One region of the Variovorax sp. GW460-12-1-14-LB1 genome, then DNA from elsewhere that is predicted to be linked to it. Evidence: predicted binding sites of a transcription regulator. Region 1 holds the regulator's gene; each other region holds the start of a gene.

The links. The regulator LexA, encoded in region 1, represses DNA repair genes until DNA is damaged. The targets are predictions, from matches to a motif close to ACTGTATNNNNATACAGT.
Region 2: a site for LexA is predicted at 5,085-5,102, ahead of AC07Y4_RS17880 (PA0069 family radical SAM protein). Genes of this name have one in related genera too.
Region 3: a site for LexA is predicted at 2,020-2,037, ahead of recA (recombinase RecA). Genes of this name have one in related genera too.

Annotation. Positions count from the first base shown of each region.
Region 1 is NZ_JBWKYF010000009.1:66,093-72,669, forward strand. It holds gene AC07Y4_RS07020 (D-2-hydroxyacid dehydrogenase family protein) at 1-593, opposite strand, end outside; gene AC07Y4_RS07025 (hypothetical protein) at 760-1,140, opposite strand; gene lexA (transcriptional repressor LexA) at 1,287-1,970, opposite strand; gene AC07Y4_RS07035 (asparaginase) at 2,044-3,030, shown strand; gene adk (adenylate kinase) at 3,061-3,717, opposite strand; gene kdsB (3-deoxy-manno-octulosonate cytidylyltransferase) at 3,853-4,626, opposite strand; gene AC07Y4_RS07050 (Trm112 family protein) at 4,623-4,805, opposite strand; gene lpxK (tetraacyldisaccharide 4'-kinase) at 4,786-5,781, opposite strand; gene AC07Y4_RS07060 (ExbD/TolR family protein) at 5,782-6,207, opposite strand; gene AC07Y4_RS07065 (MotA/TolQ/ExbB proton channel family protein) at 6,222-6,577, opposite strand, start outside.
Region 2 is NZ_JBWKYF010000033.1:33,330-39,906, reverse strand. It holds gene AC07Y4_RS17900 (SDR family oxidoreductase) at 1-655, shown strand, start outside; gene AC07Y4_RS17895 (AraC-like ligand-binding domain-containing protein) at 663-1,661, opposite strand; gene gnd (decarboxylating NADP(+)-dependent phosphogluconate dehydrogenase) at 1,790-3,211, shown strand; gene AC07Y4_RS17885 (gluconokinase) at 3,355-3,864, opposite strand; gene AC07Y4_RS17880 (PA0069 family radical SAM protein) at 3,952-5,046, opposite strand; gene AC07Y4_RS17875 (GbsR/MarR family transcriptional regulator) at 5,181-5,783, shown strand; gene AC07Y4_RS17870 (thiol-disulfide oxidoreductase DCC family protein) at 5,852-6,283, shown strand; gene AC07Y4_RS17865 (SAM-dependent methyltransferase) at 6,337-6,577, shown strand, end outside.
Region 3 is NZ_JBWKYF010000043.1:50,756-57,332, reverse strand. It holds partial or broken gene AC07Y4_RS20950 (hypothetical protein) at 1-705, shown strand, start outside; gene AC07Y4_RS20945 (response regulator transcription factor) at 732-1,406, opposite strand; gene AC07Y4_RS20940 (MarR family winged helix-turn-helix transcriptional regulator) at 1,469-1,954, opposite strand; gene recA (recombinase RecA) at 2,101-3,210, shown strand; gene recX (recombination regulator RecX) at 3,269-3,742, shown strand; gene AC07Y4_RS20925 (polyketide cyclase) at 3,711-4,154, shown strand; gene yiaA (inner membrane protein YiaA) at 4,167-4,607, opposite strand; gene AC07Y4_RS20915 (hypothetical protein) at 4,722-5,444, shown strand; gene AC07Y4_RS20910 (bestrophin family protein) at 5,578-6,528, shown strand.

The DNA.
Region 1 (6,577 bases):
TGGAAGCCGTCGGAGCGCGCCTTGGCGCAGCTGGCCTCGCGGCCCCAGATCACGACCTGCATGCCGAAGGCCTGCCCATAGCGGGCCACCAGCTGGCCGATGCGGCCGTAGCCCCAGATGCACAGCGTCTTGCCCTTGAGCACCGAGCCCACGCCGAAATTCGGCGGCATCGACGCCGACTTGAGGCCCGACTGCTGCCAGGCCCCGTGCTTGAGGTTGCTGATGTACTGCGGCAGGCGGCGCATGGCCGCCATGATCAGCGCCCAGGTGAGTTCGGCGGGCGCCTGCGGCGAACCCGAGCCCTCGGCCACCGCCACACCGCGTTCGGTGCAGGCCGTGACGTCGATGTGGCCGCCGACGCGACCGGTCTGGGAAATCAGCTTGAGCTTGGGCAGCTTCTCGATCAGCTGGCGGGAGATCTGGCTGCGCTCGCGGATGAGCACGATGACGTCCGCATCCTTGAGGCGAACCGACAGCTGACCGATGCCTTTGACCGTGTTGGTGTAGACCTTGGCGGCGTAAGCGTCCAGCTTGGCAGCGCACTGCAGCTTGCGCACGGCGTCCTGGTAGTCGTCGAGGATCACAATGTTCATGGCATGCCATTGTGCCTCGCAGCATCGGCACGTCGCACGTGTGAACGTTTGGATACCCGGTGCCGGATGGCGCCCGGGAGGCCTGTTTCAGGCCGATTCCAGTGAATCCGCCGTGCGCATGAGGGTGCGCAGAGTGCGCAGGCACGGCGGGTTCGTTGGCACTTTCTCAGTGCAGGTGGCTGGGGCGGGGCGCGCCGCTGCCGGTTTCCGCGGCTTCCAGCGCGGCGAGCCGGTCGAGTTCGGCGCACACGTCGGCCATGCGGCCGGAAATCACGACCCGGTTGGCGCAGCCGCGCTGCGAGCCTTGCCGGTCGACCACGCGGACCACGCGCAGCGGGCGGGCGGGCGTGGCGGCGGACGGTGACGCGGCCGGCGCCGGGCTGCCAGCGGTGCGTGCCGTGCAGGCCGGGCGAATGGCCACGTAGCGCAGGCCAGCGGCAGCGTCGCCGCTCTCACCATGCGACGGGCGGCGGGCGGGCATCCAGCGGGTGGCCAGCGATTGCAGGGGCGACCAGAGGTCGGCGATGGCGAGGAGGGCGATTCCCATGTGAACTCCAAAAAAGTATGAGGTTGAACACAGGCAGGATTTCTTGAATCGGCCACGACAGGGTGATGGCGACTTCGCGCCATACGCCCGCCACCTGTCGCGGCCGGATGAGGTGCGTGCTGCTGGCAGCACGCAGGCCCGGGGGGCTACATCAGCATCGTGTTGCGGATGAGGCCGACCGCGAGGCCTTCGATCTCGAAGGGCTCGCCGGGCTGGACGATGATGGTCGGGTAGTCGGGGTTCTCGGCGTGCAGCTCGATCACCTGCTTGTTGCGTTTCAGGCGCTTCACGGTGACTTCTTCGCCCAGGCGTGCCACCACGATCTGGCCGTTGCGCGCTTCCTTCGTGGCCTGCACGGCGAGCAAGTCGCCGTCCATGATGCCGGCGTCGCGCATCGACATGCCGCGCACCTTGAGCAGGTAGTCGGGCTGGCGCTGGAACAGCGTGTTCTCGACGTAGTAGGTCTGGTCGACGTGCTCTTGCGCAAGGATGGGCGAACCCGCCGCCACGCGGCCGATGAGCGGCAGCGCGAGCTGGGCCATGCCGGGCAGCGAGAGCGAGAACTGGTTGCCTTCGCGGTGGCGCGTTTCGTGGAGCGAGCGCAGCGCATCGCCCTTGAGGCGGATGCCACGCGAAGTGCCGCTGACGAGTTCGATCACGCCCTTGCGGGCCAGGGCCTGCAGGTGCTCCTCGGCGGCGTTGGCCGACTTGAAGCCCAGCTCGTTGGCGATTTCGGCGCGCGTGGGCGGCGCACCGGTGCGTGCGATGGCGCCCTGGATCAAGTCCAGGATCTGCTGCTGGCGGGCGGTAAGCTTCACTGCGAACTGCATAGTGGTTTCCTTGCGGCACTGGCTAGATATCCAGTACCTGTATTTTTAACCAGTTTTCAAAAGTTGACAAGCCATGACTCATTCCTCTTCGTCCGAGACGCGCCGCGTGGTCGTGCTGGGCACCGGCGGCACCATTGCCGGCAAGGCCGCCAGCAGCGGTGACAACATCGGCTACACCGCCGGACAGGTGGGCGTGGCGGACCTGCTGGGCGGCATCGAGGCGCCGGCCGGCGTGGCGCTGGTGGCGGAGCAGGTCGCGCAGCTCGACAGCAAGGACATGGACGCCGACACCTGGCGCCAGCTGGCCGCGCGTTGCGCGCACTGGCTGGCGCAGCCTGATGTGGCCGGCATCGTGATCACGCACGGCACCGACACGCTGGAGGAAACGGCCTTCTTCCTGCACGCCGTGCTCGCGCCGGCCAAGCCGGTGGTGCTGACCTGCGCGATGCGCCCGGCAACGGCCCTGTCGCCCGACGGTCCGCAGAACGTGCGCGACGCGCTCGCTGTGGCCTCGACGCCCGGCGCACGGGGCGTGACGGTGGTGTGCGCGGGAACGGTCCACAGCGGTCTCGATGTGCAGAAGGTGCACACCTACCGTCTCGATGCCTTCGCGTCGGGCGATGCGGGGCCGGTCGGCTATGTGGAGGAGGGCGAAGTGCGGCGCGTGCGTGCGTGGCCGCAGGGAGCGCCGTTCGATGCGGCGCGGCTGGAGGCGGTATCGAAGCCGTGGCCCCGCGTCGAGATCGTCATGAGCCACGCGGGCGCGAGCGGTGCGATCGTGGAGGCGTTGCTGCTCCCGTCGGCTGAGCCCTTGCGCGGCCTGGTCGTGGCCACGACCGGCAACGGCACCGTGCACCACGCGCTGGAAGCCGCAGCGCTGAAGGCGCAGGGCGGTGGCGTGTCGGTGCTGCGCGCCACGCGCTGTGCCAACGGACGCATCCTGCCGAAACCCGGTGACGGGCTGCGGGATGCGAGCGCACTCACGCCGGTGAAGGCGCGGGTCGCGCTGGTGCTGGAACTCTTGGGAGTGGCCGCCCTGCCGGAGGCGGAGGGCGGCTAGGAGAAAGAGGCTGACGAATCAGCCTCTGAATCAGCTGTTCAGGGCGGCAAGCGCGCGCTGCGTGATCTCGTCGACCGTGCCCACGCCCTGGATGGCGCGGTACTTCGGCGCGGCGGCCGGGTCGGTCTTGGCCCAGGCCGAGTAATAGTCGACCAGCGGACGGGTCTGCTGGCTGTAGACGTCGAGCCGCTTGCGCACGGTCTCTTCCTTGTCGTCTTCGCGCTGGATCAGCTCTTCACCGGTCACGTCGTCCTTGCCTTCCACCTTCGGCGGATTGAACTTGACGTGGTAGGTGCGGCCCGAGGCCGGGTGCGAGCGGCGGCCGCTCATGCGTTCGATGATGTCGCCGAAGGGCACGTCGATCTCGAGCACGTAGTCGAGCTTGACGCCGGCCGCCTTCATGGCGTCGGCCTGCGGAATGGTGCGCGGGAAGCCGTCGAACAGGAAACCGCCGTCGCAGTCGGGCTGCGCGATGCGTTCCTTCACGAGGTTGATGATCAGGTCGTCGCTGACCAGTGCACCCGAATCCATGATCGTCTTGGCCTGCAGCCCGAGGGGGGTGCCTGCCTTGACCGCGGCGCGCAACATGTCGCCGGTCGAGATTTGGGGAATGCCGTATTTCTGGCAGATGAAGGTCGCTTGCGTGCCTTTGCCTGCTCCGGGCGCGCCCAGCAAAATAAGTCTCATGGTGTCCTCGGAAGGTTCTTAGATTTTGTGTCGCGCCCCATGCGCGCCCTCAGGCGCGCCGAGGCGGAATTGCATTGAGGATAGCATGCGTCCCCGTGACAAATTGCCGCCGTCTCCCTCGGGGCGGCCTGCAGCTCACGCAGGCGAGCCGGCCGCGAAGACGGCGCGCACGCGTGCCAGGTCTTCGGGCGTGTCGATCCCGGGGCCCGGTGCCACATCGCTCACGTGCACCGCGATGCGGTGCCCGTGCCACAGCGCGCGCAGCTGTTCGAGTGCTTCGGTGGCTTCGACGGGCGCGGGCGACAGCAACGGAAATTGCCGCACGAAGCCCGCGCGATAGCCGTAGATGCCGATATGACGAAGCGGTGCCGGGCTGGGCAGCACCGAGGGTGCCGCGCCGCCTGAAGAGCCGTCGCGCCACCAGGGGATCGGTGCACGGCTGAAATAGAGCGCATGACCTTGTGCGTCGAGCACGGCCTTCACGACGTTCGGATTCATGAAGTCGGCCAGCGAGTCGATCGCATGGACGGCGGTGCTCATGGCGGCCTGCGGTCGCGCAGCCAGCGTGGCGGCCACGGCATCGATCAGCGCGGGGTCGATCAGCGGCTCGTCGCCCTGCACGTTGACGACGATCGCGTCACCGTCGAGCCCGAGTTGTTCGCAGGCTTCGGCCAGCCGGTCGGTGCCGCTGGCGTGGTCCTGGCGGGTGAGCAGGGCCTCGACACCATGCGCCTTGCAGGCGTCGATGATGGTGGCGTCGTCGCCGGCCACCACCACGCGAAGGGCGCCGGACTGGCGGGCGCGTTGTGCCACGCGCACGACCATCGGCAGGCCGGCAATGTCGGCCAGCGGTTTGTTGGGAAGTCGCGTCGAAGCCAGCCGGGCCGGCACCAGAACGGTGAAGCTCACAGGCCCAGCTCTTCGTCGGACAGCGTGCGGGCCTCGTTCTCGAGCAGCACCGGGATGCCGTCGCGCACCGGGTAGGCCAGGCGCGCGCTGCGCGAGCAGAGTTCCTGCTTCTCGGCGTTCCAGGTCAGCGGGCCCTTGGTGACGGGGCAGACGAGCAGTTCAAGCAGCTTGGTATCCATCGAGCGATGATAGCTTCGCGTCGAGGGCGGCGAAGAACGCCGGCGAGGGTTCGAAGTGCAGTGGCACGGCGAGCGCGTCGGGCGCCTGCTGCCAGAGCTTGACGGCGTCTTTTTCCGTGCAGACGAGGGGCAGGGCGGGACCGGCTGGTCGTTGCCAGCCGTTGAAATCGTGGTGGTCAGGCAGCGCGAAGGTGTCCGCGAGCGTCAGGCCGCGCGCGCGCAGCATCGTGAAGAAGGCCTCTGGCCGCGCGATGGCGGCGAGCGCGATCACGGGCTGGCCGGCGAGCGTGTCGAGCGGGATGCGTCGACCGTCCTTCGCGAGGGCGTGCGGCGCCAGTTCGCGGGTGGCGGTGTAGCCCTCGGCGAAGGCGGGCCGCTCGCCGCTGTGCAACAGCAGGTCGCAATGGCGCGGCCACGGCTCGCGCAGGGGGCCGGCGGGCAGTAGCCAGCCGTTGCCGACACCGCGGTCGTCGAACACGCAGATCTCGATGTCGCGCGCCAGCGCCAAGTGCTGCAGGCCGTCGTCGCTGACGATGACCTGGGTGGCCGGGTGTTGTTCGAGCAGGGCGCGTGCGGCCTCGATGCGCTGTCGGGCCACGAAGACCGGCGCGCCGGTGGCATGGTGGATCAGCGCGGGTTCGTCGCCGACGTCCTGCGGGTCGCTGTCGGCCTGGACTTCACGGCAGTCGTCGGTGCGCCGGCCGTAGCCGCGCGACACCACACCGACCCGCAGGCCGCGCGCCTGAAGATGGCGCACGACGGCCATCACGACCGGTGTCTTGCCGGCCCCGCCCGCAATCACATTGCCGACCACGATCACGGGAACCGGCACACGCCCGGTTTTCTGCCAACCCCATCGGTAGAAGGCGCGCCGCAGCGCGAAGAGGGCGCCGTAGACCTGCGACAGCGGCCACAGCAGGCAGGCCAGCGCACCGCGGCGCAGCCATGCGTCCTGCAGCCGCGCGCTGGTCGACACTCAGTGACCGGCCTGGGCCGTCGACTGGGCGGCGAAGGTGATCTGCATCAGGCCGGCGCGGCGCGCGGCCTCCATCACCGTCACCACGGCCTGGTGCGGGCTGGCGGCGTCGGCGCTGATGATCACGACGCTGTCCTTGCCACCGGTGGCGGCGGCGCCGAGCGCGGCGGCCACGGTGTCGACGCTGCGGTCCGCCAGCGGCGACTTGTTGATCACGTAGCGGCCGTCAGCCGACACTGCCACGATCACCTCTTTCGGGTAGTCGCGCTGGGCGTCGACGTCCGCGGTCGGCAGCCGCAGCTGCATCTCGGTGAACTTGCTGTAGGTGGTCGACAGCATCAGGAAGATCAGCACGACCAGCAGCACGTCGATGAACGGGATCAGGTTGATCTCCGGCTCGTCGCGCGCGCCGTGGCGAAACTGCATGCGGCCCCGCGTGCTCATTTGCGCAGGGCGTTCAGGTGGCGGGCAAAGCGCTCGCCCGAGAGTTCGAGGTTCAGCAGGTACTCGTCGACGCGGCTGCGGAAGTAGCGCCAGAAGATCAGCGTGGGGATGGCCACGATCAGGCCGAAGGCCGTGTTGTACAGCGCGATCGAAATGCCGTGCGCCAGCTGCGCCGGATTGCCCGAACCGACGGCACCGCTGCCGGGCGACTGCGAGCCGAAGATCTCGATCATGCCGATCACCGTGCCCAGCAGGCCGAGCAGCGGCGCGGCCGAGGCGATGGTGGCCAGCGCCGGCAGGTAGCGTTCCAGCTTGTGCGCCACGGTGCGGCCCGAGGCCTCCATGGCGGCGC
Region 2 (6,577 bases), on a different contig from region 1:
CGCCTTGGCGGCCGACGTGGGCGCGGGCTGCCGCTTCGTCGCCTGCGACATCGCCTCGGACGACGCGCTCGATGCGCTCGTGGCCGGCACGCTGCGCTCCGAAGGCCGCATCGACTTTCTCATCAACAACGCCGTGGTCTACGGCGATGCGGGGCTGGACGCCGCACGCGCCGACTGGCTGGGCGCGCTGAACGTCAACCTGGTCTCGGGCGCGATGCTGGTGCAGAAGACCGCCGACGCACTGGCCACACACGGCGGCGCCATCGTGAACATGGGCAGCGTCGGCGGCAAGTTCGGCGCGGCGGGCCGGGCGCTGTACCCGGCGGCCAAGGCCGCCATCCTGCAGCTCACGCGCAACCAGGCCGCCACGCTGGCGCCGCGGGGCGTGCGGGTGAACTCGGTGTCGCCGGGCTGGACCTGGTCGGACGCGCTGTCGCGCATGACGAACGGCGACCGCGCACGGGCCGACCGCGTCGGCGCGCCGATGCACCCGCTGGGCCGCGTGGGCGACGGCGACGACGTGGCGCAGGTGGTGCTGTTCCTGTGTTCGGACGCGGCGCGCTTCGTCACCGGCGCGGACATCCCGGTCGACGGCGGCTTCTCGATGCTGGGGCCCGACCAGGGCCGCTCGGCGCGCGACTGGTTCGGGGCCTAGCCGGCGTTCAGCCGCGCGACTGCCGCAGCGCGCCCGGCGTGCCGCCCAGGTGCCGGCGGCACAGGCGCACGAAGTGCGAGGCGTCGGCCAGCCCGACGCGCAGGCCGATCTGCGCCACGCTCAGGCGGTCGAAGCGCGCATCGGCCAGCATGCGCTGCGCCACCTGCATGCGGCAGGCGGCCAGCGCGTTGGCGAAGGTGGTGGCGCTGTGCCCTGCCCCGCCGCCTTCGGCCAGGCAGCGATGCAGGCTGCGCTCCGAGATGCCGAGCCCCTGCGCCACAGCCGCGGCCGTGAGGCCCGGCTCGGCATGGCGCTCGCGGGTGGCGTCGAGCACGCGCTGGCGCAAGGCGGCGCGGCCGCACGGGTCGGGCATGGCCGCGCCGCCGGTCGGGCCAAGCGCCAGGGCCAGCAGGCCGCCTAGCTGGTCGGCGAGCAGCGCCGCCGGCAGCGGCGGCCGCAGGGCCACCTCGGGCGACAGCGCCTGCGCGAAGCCGCTGAGCGCCGCGCCCCAGCCGCTGTGCCCGTCGATGCGGCGCGCCACGTGGTCGCCGGCGTCGGGCAGCCACGACTCGACCCACGCGGTCGGCAGCTCGATCGACACCGTGTCGGCCGACTGCTGCAGGTGAAAGGCGTAGCAGCGCCGCGAGTCGACCAGCACCGCGTCGCCGGGCAGCAGGCGCGCCGAGCGCTCTTCCTGCACCGCGACCCAGGGTGAGTCGGCCTTGCACAGCAGGTAGTAGAAGTTGTGGCGGCTGTGGGCGATGGCGCGGCGCGTGCGGTACACGTCCTGTGCGCTGCCGCGCACCCGGTTCACGTGCAGCGGCCCGAGCGGCGCGGATTCGAGCGAGGCGCCGAAGCGGCCGGCCAGCGGGCTGGTCACGTCCATCTCGAGAAAGCCTTCGCAGACCGCGCCGATCCAGTAGTCCAGCCGCTGCGGCGGCGGCACGGTGTCGGTCGACCAGGTGTGGATCGCAGCAGGGGCTGCGGGCATGGCGGCGGAAGTCATCCCGCCAACATAGCCAGCCCGGGCCCGTTTGCCAAGCGGGTATAGACGCCCTCCGACGCCGCGGCGCGCGGGTGCCCGGCACAATGGCCCGCTTCATCCACCGCACACGCACGAAGGGCCCGGCACACATGAGCAAGCAAAGCGATTTCGGACTGATCGGCCTGGCCGTGATGGGACAGAACCTGGTGCTGAACGTGGAAAGCCGCGGCTTCCAGGTCAGCGTCTACAACCGCACCGAGGCCACCACCGAGGCCTTCCTTGCCGCCCACCCCGGCAAGCAGCTGGTGGGCGCGAAGACGCTCGAAGAGTTCGTCCAGAGCCTGGCCCGACCCCGCAAGATCCAGATCATGGTCAAGGCCGGCGCGCCGGTGGACCAGGTGATCGAACAACTCATTCCGCTGCTGGACAAGGACGACATCGTCATCGACGGCGGCAACAGCCTGTACACCGACACCGAACGCCGCGACGCCTACCTGGCGAGCAAGGGCCTGCGCTTCATCGGCGCAGGCGTGTCGGGCGGCGAGGAAGGCGCGCGCAAGGGGCCGTCGATCATGCCGGGCGGCCCGGCGTCGACCTGGGAGGTGATGAAGCCGATCTTCGAGAGCATCGCGGCCAAGGTGGACGGCGAGCCCTGCGTGATCCACATCGGCCCGGGCGGCGCGGGCCACTACGTGAAGATGGTGCACAACGGCATCGAGTACGGCGACATGCAGCTGATCTGCGAGGCCTACAGCCTGTTCAAGGCGGCCGGCTTCACGACCGACGAGATGGCCGCGATCTTCAACGAATGGAACGAGGGCGAGCTGCAGAGCTACCTGATCCAGATCACCGCCAAGGCGCTCGAACAGAAAGACCCCGAAACCGGCCAGCCGGTGGTCGACCTCATCCTGGACAAGGCCGGCCAGAAAGGCACGGGCCAGTGGACGCTGCTGAACGCGGCCGAGAACGCGGTGGTCATCAGCACCATCAACGCCGCCGTCGAGGCGCGCGTGCTGTCGTCGCAGAAGAAGCAGCGCGTGGCGGCCAGCCAGCTGCTGCAGGGGCCGAAGATCGAACTGTCGCTGGAGAAAAAAGCGCTGGTGGCCAAGGTGCACGACGCGCTCTACGCCTCGAAGGTCATCAGCTACACGCAGGGCTTCGACCTGATCCAGACGATGGGCGAGAAGAAAGGCTGGCAGCTCGACCTGGGCGGCATCGCCTCGATCTGGCGCGGCGGCTGCATCATCCGCGCGCGCTTTTTGAACCGCATCACCGACGCCTTCCGCCGCGACCCGGCGCTGGGCAACCTGATGCTCGACCCGTTCTTTCAAGACCTGCTGAACCGCACGCAGCAGAACTGGCGCGAGGTGGTGGCGCTGGCGGTGAGCAACGGCATTCCGGTGCCGGCCTTCAGCGCCTCGCTGGCCTACTACGACAGCTACCGCACAGCGCGCCTGAGCGCGAACCTGCTGCAGGCGCAGCGCGACTTCTTCGGGGCGCACACGTACGAGCGGGTCGACAAGCCGGAGGGCCAGTTCTTCCACACCGACTGGCCCGAAGTCATCGAATAAATAAGTTGGGCTCGCCCCCAGGCTTCGCGCACTTCGTGTCGCTTTGCCAACCCCCTACCGGGGGCAACACCAGCGGCCCGGCAAAGCCGGTTCCGCGGTGTTTCTGGTGAATGCCCGCTCGCCGCCTCTTCAGGTGATGCGACTCAGCCGGCGTCGGCCAGCCAGTCGCGCACCACGCCGACCGACTGCGCCAGCGGCGCCGTCGCATCCACCGCCAGCACGCCGGCCTCGCCCACCGGCGATTCGAGCGTGGCGAACTGGTTGTCCACGAGGCTGGCCGGGAACATGTGCAGCCCGGCGCCCGCGCGCACAGCCACGCGGCGCTCGGCTTCAGCGCGGTCGATCTGCATGAACACGAAGCGCAGGCCCGGCGCGGCGGCGCGCAGCTGGTCGCGGTAGCTGCGCTTGAGCGCGGAGCAGGTCATGACGGCGCCTTGCGGCGCGTCGGCCAGGGCGCGGCCCAGCGTGGCCAGCCAGCCGGCGCGGTCGGCGTCGGTGAGCGCGATGCCGCGGCTCATCTTGTCGACGTTGGCGGGCGGATGGTGGTCGTCGCCCTCGATCAGCGGCAGCCCGAGCGCGGTGGCCAGCGCCGCGCCCATGCTGGACTTGCCGCAGCCCGAAACCCCCATCACCACGAGCCAGACCCTGTTCATGCGCGCCCTTGACCTTGTTTGAAGCAGCCGATGCCGAATGCGTGCCGAAGCCGGCACGGCCACGAATCTACCGCGTCGGCGCGATGTTCAGAACAGGCTGCCCTGCCCCACGGCGCCGGGCGGGCGAAAGGCCCCGGTGTCCAGCGCGATCCGCTCGCGGTTGAAGCCCAGCCGGTGCGTCGCCTTCTGGAAGCGCTGGTGGATCAGGTCGGCCCACAGGCCGCTGCCCTTCATGCGCGTGGCGAAGTCGGCGTCGTAGTCCTTGCCGCCGCGCATCTCGTGGATGCGCGCCATCACGCGATCGGCGCGCTGTGGGTAGTGCAGCTCGAGCCATTCCTTGAAGAGCGGCGCCACCTCCCACGGCAGCCGCACCACCGTGTAGAAGGCGCTGCGCGCGCCGGCCTCCCAGGCGGCTTCGAGCACCTGCTCCATGTCCTCGGTGATGAACGGAATCTGCGGCGCCACGCTCACGCCGACCGGCACGCCGGCCTCGGCCAGGGTGCGGATGGTGCGCAGCCGCCGGTGCGGCGCGGCGGCGCGCGGCTCGAGCTTGCGCGCCAGCTCGCCGTCGAGCGTGGTCACGGTCACGTACACGGCCGCGAGCCGGTCGGCGGCCATGGGCGCGATCAGGTCGAGGTCGCGCTCGACCGCGCTCGACTTGGTGACCAGCGCGAACGGATGCCGCACCTCGCTCAGCAGCTCGATCACGCCGCGCGTGAGCCGCAGTTCGCGCTCGATGGGCTGGTAGCAGTCGGTGGCGGTGCCGATGGCGAGGTTGCTGGGGCGGTAGCCCTTGCGCCCGAGTTCGGCGCGCAGCACCTCGACGAGGTTGCGCTTGGCGATCAGCTTGGTCTCGAAGTCCAGCCCGGGCGAGAGGTTCAGGTAGCTGTGCGTGGGCCGCGCAAAGCAGTAGATGCAGCCGTGCTCGCAGCCGCGGTACGGGTTGAGCGAACGGTCGAAGGGGATGTCGGGCGACTCGTTGCTGCTGAGCACCGACTTCACGTCCTCGAAGCGCACCTCGGTGGCCAGTGGCAACAACCCGGCGGCTTCGGCTTCGCCGTCTTCCAGCGTGCCCCAGCCGTCGTCGAAGGCGTCGCGCTCGTCCTTGGAGAACCGGTGCGCGAGCCGCGTGGCCGCGCCTCGGCCCTTGATGATGTGGATGGGAACCTGGGCGGCGGGCATGGCGAGTCCTTGGAAGGAAACAGGAAACAAGTCGAATAACTGTTTATTCATACAGTATTTCACTTTTGCGGCCGACATGCAGCGTTTTTTATTTCTGTATTGACAGAAATTCAGGAATTCCTAAACTCGGTGCCATGGAACTCACCGACATTCAACGCAAGTTCGTCCTGCACTGGGGCGAGATGGGCTCCATGTGGGGCGTGAACCGCACGGTCTCGCAGATCCACGCCCTACTCTTCGCGCACGGCAAGCCGATGCACGCCGAAGAGCTGTCGGAAACGCTGGGCGTGGCCCGCTCCAACGTCAGCAACAGCCTGAAGGAACTGCAGGCCTGGAACCTCGTGCGCGTCACCCACACGCTGGGCGACCGGCGCGACTACTTCGAGACCAGCGTCGACGTGTGGGAGCTGTTCCGCACCGTGGTGCGCGAGCGCAAGGAGCGCGAGTTCGACCCCACCATCCGCGTGCTGCGCGAGATCGTCGCCAGCCCCGATTTCCAGAAGGAGCCGCCCGATGCGCAGGACCGTATCCGCTCCACCATGGACCTCATGACCAAGCTCGCCACCTGGGCCGACGAGATGCTGCGGCTGTCGCCCGGCACGCTCGACAAGGTGCTCACGCTGGGCGCCAGCGTGCAGAAGTTCGTGCGCGGCGACAGCCCACCGCCCCCCGCCCCTCCTGGCGCGGGCAAGGGCGACGACCCCGACGCGCACCACGCCAGCCTGCCCATGATCTGAGAAAGGCCACGTCCTTTTTTTGCCTTTCTATTTCTGTTTTGACTGAAATATCGAGAACCAAAAGCACCATGACCCGCTTCGCCCCCGCCACCTACCCGCTCACCGTCTATTTCGACGCCACCTGCCCGCTGTGCACGGCCGAGATGGGCGCCATGCAGGCGCGCGACAGCGCAAAGCGGCTGCGCCTGGTCGACTGCTCGCCCATCGGTTTCGCGGACGGCCCGGCACCGCGCGAGGCGCTGATGCGTTCGCTGCACGCGGTCGATGCCGCAGGCCGGCTGCGCGTGGGCGTGGATGCGATCCGCGCCTGCCGCGCGGCGGTGGGCCTGCCGGCCGGCGGCGCCGTGCTCGACCTGCCGGTGGTCGGCCGGCTGGCCGATCGCGCCTACGCGGTGCTGGCGCGCAACCGCTACCGGCTGCCGCGCTGGCTGGTCCTGCGGCTCGCGGGGCACGGTGCGATCGCACCGACCACTTGTGCCGACGACCACTGCAAGCTCTAAAAAAACCACTCACGCTGTCACACCCCACCCGCTCACGTCCGAAGGAGTTTTCGATGCCCGACGTCTTCCAGCCCGACTTCCGCCTGCCCGGCACCGCGCGGCCTGCGCCGCCCGCCGTCGAAGGCCACGTGAGCCGCGAGGACACGCAGGACTATTTCACCGAGGTCGCCGACGACTACCGCGCCTGGAGCCCCAGCTACAACATGCACTTCGGCTTCTGGCGCCTGGGCCTGAACCCGCTGCGCCGCGAGGGCATGCTGATCGAGATGAACCGCACCGTCGGCCGAGCACTGC
Region 3 (6,577 bases), on a different contig from region 1:
TCCACCGCCGCGGTGGGCAACGACAGCGAAGGCATCTACGCGGGCGTGCGAGGCATTGCCTTCGTCGGCACCAACGGTTCGTTGGCAGGCAGCTTCCTCGGGGGCACGATGTGGGGTTCGCTGAAGGTCACGGGGCTCGACTGGTCGTTCAACCCGGACACCGAGTTGTATGTTCCGCCCAACGCATATCCGGTGACGGGCTCGGGCACCTTCACGCCGAAGAAGTCGGTGGATGGCACCTACGCCTACGACAACCGCAGGCCGTCCGATGTCGGCCCGCTGGCCTACACGATCGAGAACGCGCTGGCGGTGTCGCAGGCGAGCATGACCGGCACGTGGTCCAACACCGACAGCAGCCCGAGCCTGGGCGTGACGGTGCAGGTCGACGGCCAGGGCGTGTTCACCGGCAGCACGAGCGGCGTGCAGATCGGCCAGTGCACGCTCTCGGGTACTGTCGCCCTGGCGCAGCCCGGCTCGGCCAAGAACATGTACAGCCTCACGCTGAAGGCCGTGAATGCCGCCACGGCCAGCACCAACGACTGCAAGCTCACCCCCGCCGCCACCGGCAGCTATGCCGGGCCGGCCATCATCGGGCTGGTGCCGGCGGGCGTGTACGACAGCAACGGCTACTTCCGCAGCCTCATGTTCCTGATCCGTTCGAACACCGGCGCCACGCTGCTCGTCAACCTGCGCAAGCAGCCCTGACGGCATTGCGCGCAGGCGGGGCACGCTCAACCGGGAATCTTCTCGAGGCAGTAGCCCAGCCCGCGCACCGTCGCGATGCGCACCGGTCCCTTCTCGATCTTCTTGCGCAGGCGGTGGATGTAGACCTCGATGGCGTTGATGCTCACCTCTTCGCCCCATTCGCACAGCCGGTCCACCAGCTGGTCCTTGCTGACCAGCCGGCCGGCGCGCTGCAGCAGCACCTCGAGCAGGCCCAGTTCGCGCGCCGACAGCTCGATCATCTTGCCGTCGATGGTCGCCACGCGGCCGGCCTGGTCGTAGACCAGCGGGCCATGGCGGATCGCGTTGCTGGTGGCGCCCATGCCGCGCCGCGTGAGGGCGCGCACGCGCGCTTCGAGCTCCTGCAGGCTGAAGGGCTTGGCCATGTAGTCGTCGGCGCCGTGGTCCAGGCCCTTGACGCGCTCTTCCACGCTGTCGGCCGCCGTGAGCACCAGCACCGGCAGCTGCGAGCCGCGCGCGCGCAGGCGCTTGAGGATCTCGATGCCGTGCAGGCTGGGCAGCCCGAGGTCGAGGATCAGCAGGTCGAACTCGCTGTGGGTCATGAGCGCGGTGTCGGCCTGCGAGCCGTTGGCCACATGATCGACCGCCGCGCCCGAGGTGCGCAGGCTGCGCAGCAGGGCATCGGCCAGCACCTGGTCGTCTTCGGCAATCAGTATTCGCATGAGCCACCTCCGGCGGATTCAGGCGCCATGCCGGCGCAGTTCACATTTGTCTCAACGCGAGTCTAGCCCGCTGTATAGGCTTCGAGTCCGATGGTTACCACGGTGGCGATCTCGTCGCCCACGCTGGCGCGGAACTCGCGCTCGGTCTGCGTCACGGCGCGGCGGAAGGCGTCCAGCCAGGCCAGCCCGTCGGCCGTGAACAGCACGCGCCGCGCGCGCGCATCGAGCGGGTCGGGCCCGCGCGTGACCAGCCCCCAGGCCTCGCACTGGTCGACCAGCGTGCCCATGGCCTGCTTGGTCATGCCGGCGCGCTCGGCCAGCTCGGTCAGGCGCGAGCCCTCGCGCGCCAGGTGCCGCGTGATGTGGATGTGCGCCGCGCTCACCTGCGCGCGCGCCGCGAGGTTGGACAGCGCCAGCGGCACGTCGATGTCGTGCGCCATGAGCGCCAGCACGCGCTCGTCGAAGCGGCGCATCGCGTGGCCCAGCAGGCGGCCCAGGTGGGTCTGGCGCCAGGCGTCGGGATCGGTGGGAAAGGCGGGGTCGGCCATGGCCTCAGATGGTAAGGCAAACTGACTTTAAAGTGGGTTTGCGAAACGCCATGAGCCCCTACACTACTGTTCAAGCATCCAGCCTGTGGTTAAAAGCAGATGGATGAATCCCGACACAAACCGTTGATATTCAAGGAGATTTCCACATGGACGCAGTCGTCAAGGGCGCAAGCATCTCGGTCGCCAACAGTGAAAAGGCCAAGGCCCTGCAGGCCGCGCTGGCCCAGATCGAAAAGCAGTTCGGCAAGGGCACGATCATGCGCCTGGGCGAAGGCGAGGCGCTGGAAGACATCCAGGTGGTGTCCACCGGCTCGCTGGGCCTGGACATCGCGCTGGGCGTCGGCGGCCTGCCCCGTGGCCGCGTCGTTGAAATCTACGGCCCGGAATCCTCGGGCAAGACCACGCTCACGCTGCAGGTGATCGCCTCCATGCAGAAGCAGGCCGGCACCTGCGCCTTCGTCGACGCCGAGCACGCGCTCGACGTGCAGTACGCCCAGAAGCTCGGCGTGAACCTGTCCGACCTGCTGATCAGCCAGCCGGACACCGGCGAGCAGGCGCTCGAGATCGTCGATTCGCTGGTGCGCTCGGGCGCCGTCGACCTGATCGTGGTCGACTCGGTGGCCGCACTCACGCCCAAGGCCGAAATCGAAGGCGAAATGGGCGACTCGCTGCCCGGCCTGCAGGCCCGCCTGATGAGCCAGGCGCTGCGCAAGCTCACGGCCACGATCAAGAAGACCAACTGCATGGTCATCTTCATCAACCAGATCCGCATGAAGATCGGCGTGATGTTCGGCTCGCCCGAAACCACCACCGGCGGCAACGCGCTGAAGTTCTACGCCTCGGTGCGCCTGGACATCCGCCGCATCGGCACCATCAAGAAGGGCGACGAAGCCATCGGCAACGAAACCAAGGTGAAGGTGGTGAAGAACAAGGTCAGCCCGCCGTTCAAGACGGCCGAGTTCGACATCCTGTTCGGCGAAGGCATCAGCCGCGAGGGCGAGATCATCGACATGGGCGTGAACGCCAAGATCATCGACAAGTCGGGCGCCTGGTACGCCTACAACGGCGAGAAGATCGGCCAGGGCCGTGACAACGCCCGCGAATTCCTGCGCGAGAACCCCGACCTGTCGCGCGAGATCGAGAACAAGGTGCGCGAGTCGCTGGGCATTCCGCTGCTCGCAGCCGATGCTGGCAGCGAACCCGAGAAGGCCGAGAAGCCCGCCAAGGCCTCGAAGGCCGACAAGGCGGCGGAGTAAGTTTGAGATAAGCGGCCTTCGCGCAGTGCGTGGGCCGCGTGAGCGACCCACCCCCCGAATGGCCTTCAGCGCCCCCTCCCTCAAAGGCCGCGCCCTGCGCCTCCTGAGCCAGCGCGAGCATTCGCGCGCGGAGCTGGAGCGCAAGCTCGCGAAGCACGAGGAAGAGCCCGGCACGCTGGCCAAGGCGCTCGACGAGCTGGCGGCCAAGGACTTCATCAGCGAGCCGCGCGTCGTCGCCTCGGTGCTGCACCAGCGCGTCGCCCGTTCGGGCGCGCTGCGCGTGAAGCAGGAACTGCAGGCCAAGGGCATCGCACCCGAAGCCATCGCGCAGGCGGTGGCCGGCTTGCAGGAGACCGAAGTCGAGCGCGCCACGGCCCTGTGGCGCCGCCGCTTCGACGCGCCACCTGCCGATGCGAAGGAGCGCGCGAAACAGATGCGATTCCTGATGGCGCGCGGTTTCTCGGGCGCCGTCGTGTCCAAGGTGCTCAGGAGCGACTTCGATGACCCAAGCGACGACCCCAACGGCGAATGAAGGCGACGCGGCCCTGTCCCGCGTCATCACGCAGCGCGTGCACTGCGAATGGCGCGACGCCTATGCGCTCGCGTCCGACCCGAAGCGGCTGCCCGACTGGGCCAGCGGCCTCGCCAAGAGCGCGCTGGTGCCGCACGGCGACCACTGGATCGTGCGCACGCCCGAAAGCGGCGAGGCCCGCATGCGCTTTGCGCCGCCCAACGACCTGGGCGTGCTCGACCACTGGGTGGCGCCCGAAGGCGTGCCCGAGGTCTACCTGCCGTTTCGCGTGATCGGCGTGGCGCCCGGCGTGTGCGAGCTGCAGTTCACGCTGCTGCGCCAGCCGCACATGGACGATGCGGCCTTTGCGCGGGATGCCGGATGGATCGCGCGCGACCTGCAGGCCCTGCGCCGCCTGCTCGAGGCGGGCTGAGCCCGGCCTGGTTTACTCGGTGGCCGTGACGTCGTCGGCCAGCGGGTTCTCGGCCTTGTAGGCGGCGATGTCGCGCACGTTCTTCTGCACCGCCACCGCGCCGAACAGGCTCAGCAGGAAGGCCATGGCGTAGAAGCCCTTTTCGCTCGCGGCCAGCGAGGCGTTGAACAGGCCCACGGCCAGCAGGCCCACCGACAGCAGCAGCGAGACCCAGCACAGGCCGAAGTAGATGCCGGTGACCGAGATGCCCTCGAGCCGGTCGCGCACCGTCTTTTGCAGCGACACGGCCGAGAACAGGCCGTACATGAGGATGGTGAAGTAGTAGCCCTTCTCGTTGAGCTGCATCGCGGCATTCCACAGCCCGAGCAAGTACACGATGGCGCCGATGATCAGCGCGGCCCAGGATGCGGCGACGAATGCGCCGGTCGGTTTCTGAAACTTGACGGTTCCCATGACGATCCTCCTCGTTGTTGTGTGGCGCGATTATGGTGCGGGAAGGCGGTGGCATGATCGCCAGCGACCGGCCTCGCAGGAGGCGGCTTTCCAGAAAAACCGGAGGAACCCTTCATGTCGTCGCCACCCGCCCACCCGCAGTCCCTCGTTCGCACCGGCGCCAAGGCCGGCTTCGCCTTCGCCGGCTCGGCCATCAAGGGCGCGCTGATCGGCCTGTTCCTTGGCGGCGGCGTGTTCTTCTACTACCTGACCCAGCTGCAGGGCCCGGGCATCCCGGCGGCGCGGGCCGGTGGCGCGGGCGCCATCCTGGCGCTGCTCATGTCGCCGCCGCTGCTGGTGGCCGTGCTGCTGTCGCTGTTCGTCGGCGTGTACTTCCTGCTCGGCGTGCAGCGGGGTCGCGCCCGCGCGATGCAGCACCTGGTCGCGGCGCGCGGCGAGGCCGTGTCGCAGCGGCTGGGCGACGCCATCGCGGGGCGCATCGAAGCCATGCCGCGCACCCACGGCGGCCTGCAGCGCGTGGCCGACTGGCTCTCGCCCGACGCCCTGTGCCAGCAGCTCGCGCCGGTGCTCGGCGAAGGCCGGGCCGTGCGCGCGGTGGTCGGCTTCGTGCTGGGCCGCCTGCCCCTGAGCGACATGCTGGCCGAGTGGCAGCAGGAGCGTGCCGCGCACGGTGCGACGACGCCGGCGACGGGCGAAGACCCCGCGCTGCGCGCCCTGCTCACGCGCCGCATCCACGAGGTGCTGCAGGAGATGGCGACGCCCTCGCGCAAGCTCTTCTACATCGCGCTGGCGGCGCAGGCCGTCCTGCTGGGCGTGGGGCTGTGGCTCGTGCGCTGAGCCCGACCGTCTTCGTCGGTCTTGGGGCGGCCCGCCGCCCTCGCGCTGACGCCTCGGCGACAATCAGCGCCCGCGCGGGCCTTGCGGTGTGCGCGGCCTCCATGCCTGCCTGTCTCCCCTGCCCCCCGCTTTCATGATCGTCCGGAAACGCCCGTCCGGGCTCAAGCTGTTTCTGTCCTGGCGGGGCTCCGTCCTGCCGCGCATCGCTGCGGCGCTGACGCTCAACGTGATCGTGGCCATCGTCGTCACGGTGCTGCACGGGCGCTTCGGCTCGATCAAGATCCCGCTCGGCACCGTGCCCTTCGCGCTGCTCGGCCTGCCGCTGGCGATCTTCCTGGGCTTTCGCAACACCGCGGCCTACGACCGCTTCTGGGAGGCGCGCAAGCTCTGGGGCGAGGTGATCCTGCGCTCGCGCAACCTGGCGCGCCAGTGCCAGAGCCTCATCGACGGCGATGCGCCGGTGAACGCCGGCGCCGACACCATCCGCCGCCTGGACGACCTGCGCGTGCGCATGACCCTGCGCGCCGCAGCGTTTGCCCATGCGCTGCGCCACCAGCTGCGCGGCACCGATGCCGCCAGCGACACCAAGCCTTTCCTGCGCGAGGCGGAGTGGCAGGGCCTGACCCAGGTCGCCAACCGGCCGCATGCGCTGCTGATGCACATGGGCGCCGACCTGCGCGAAGCGCTGCGCGCGCGGCGCATCGACCCGGCCCTGGCGGCGGGTGTCGACGGCACGCTGTCGGCGCTGAGTGCGGCGGCTGCGTCGTGCGAGCGCATCCTCAGCACGCCCATTCCCTTTTCTTACACGCTGCTGCTGCACCGCACGGCGTACCTGTATTGCTACCTGCTGCCCTTCGGGCTGGTGGACTCGGTCGGGTTCATGACGCCGGTGGTGGTGCTGATCGTGGCCTACACCTTCTTCGGCCTGGACGCGCTCGGCGACGAGATCGAGGAGCCCTTCGGCACCGAGTCCAACGACCTGCCGCTCGAGGCCCTGTGCCGCACGCTCGAGATCGACCTGTGCCAGTCGGTGGGCGCCCCGGCGCCGGCGCCGCTGGTGCCGGTCGACTACTTCCTGCGCTGACACCCGCCGCGCGCGCGGTGCCGGCTTTTCTTTTCCCTGCCTGACGAAA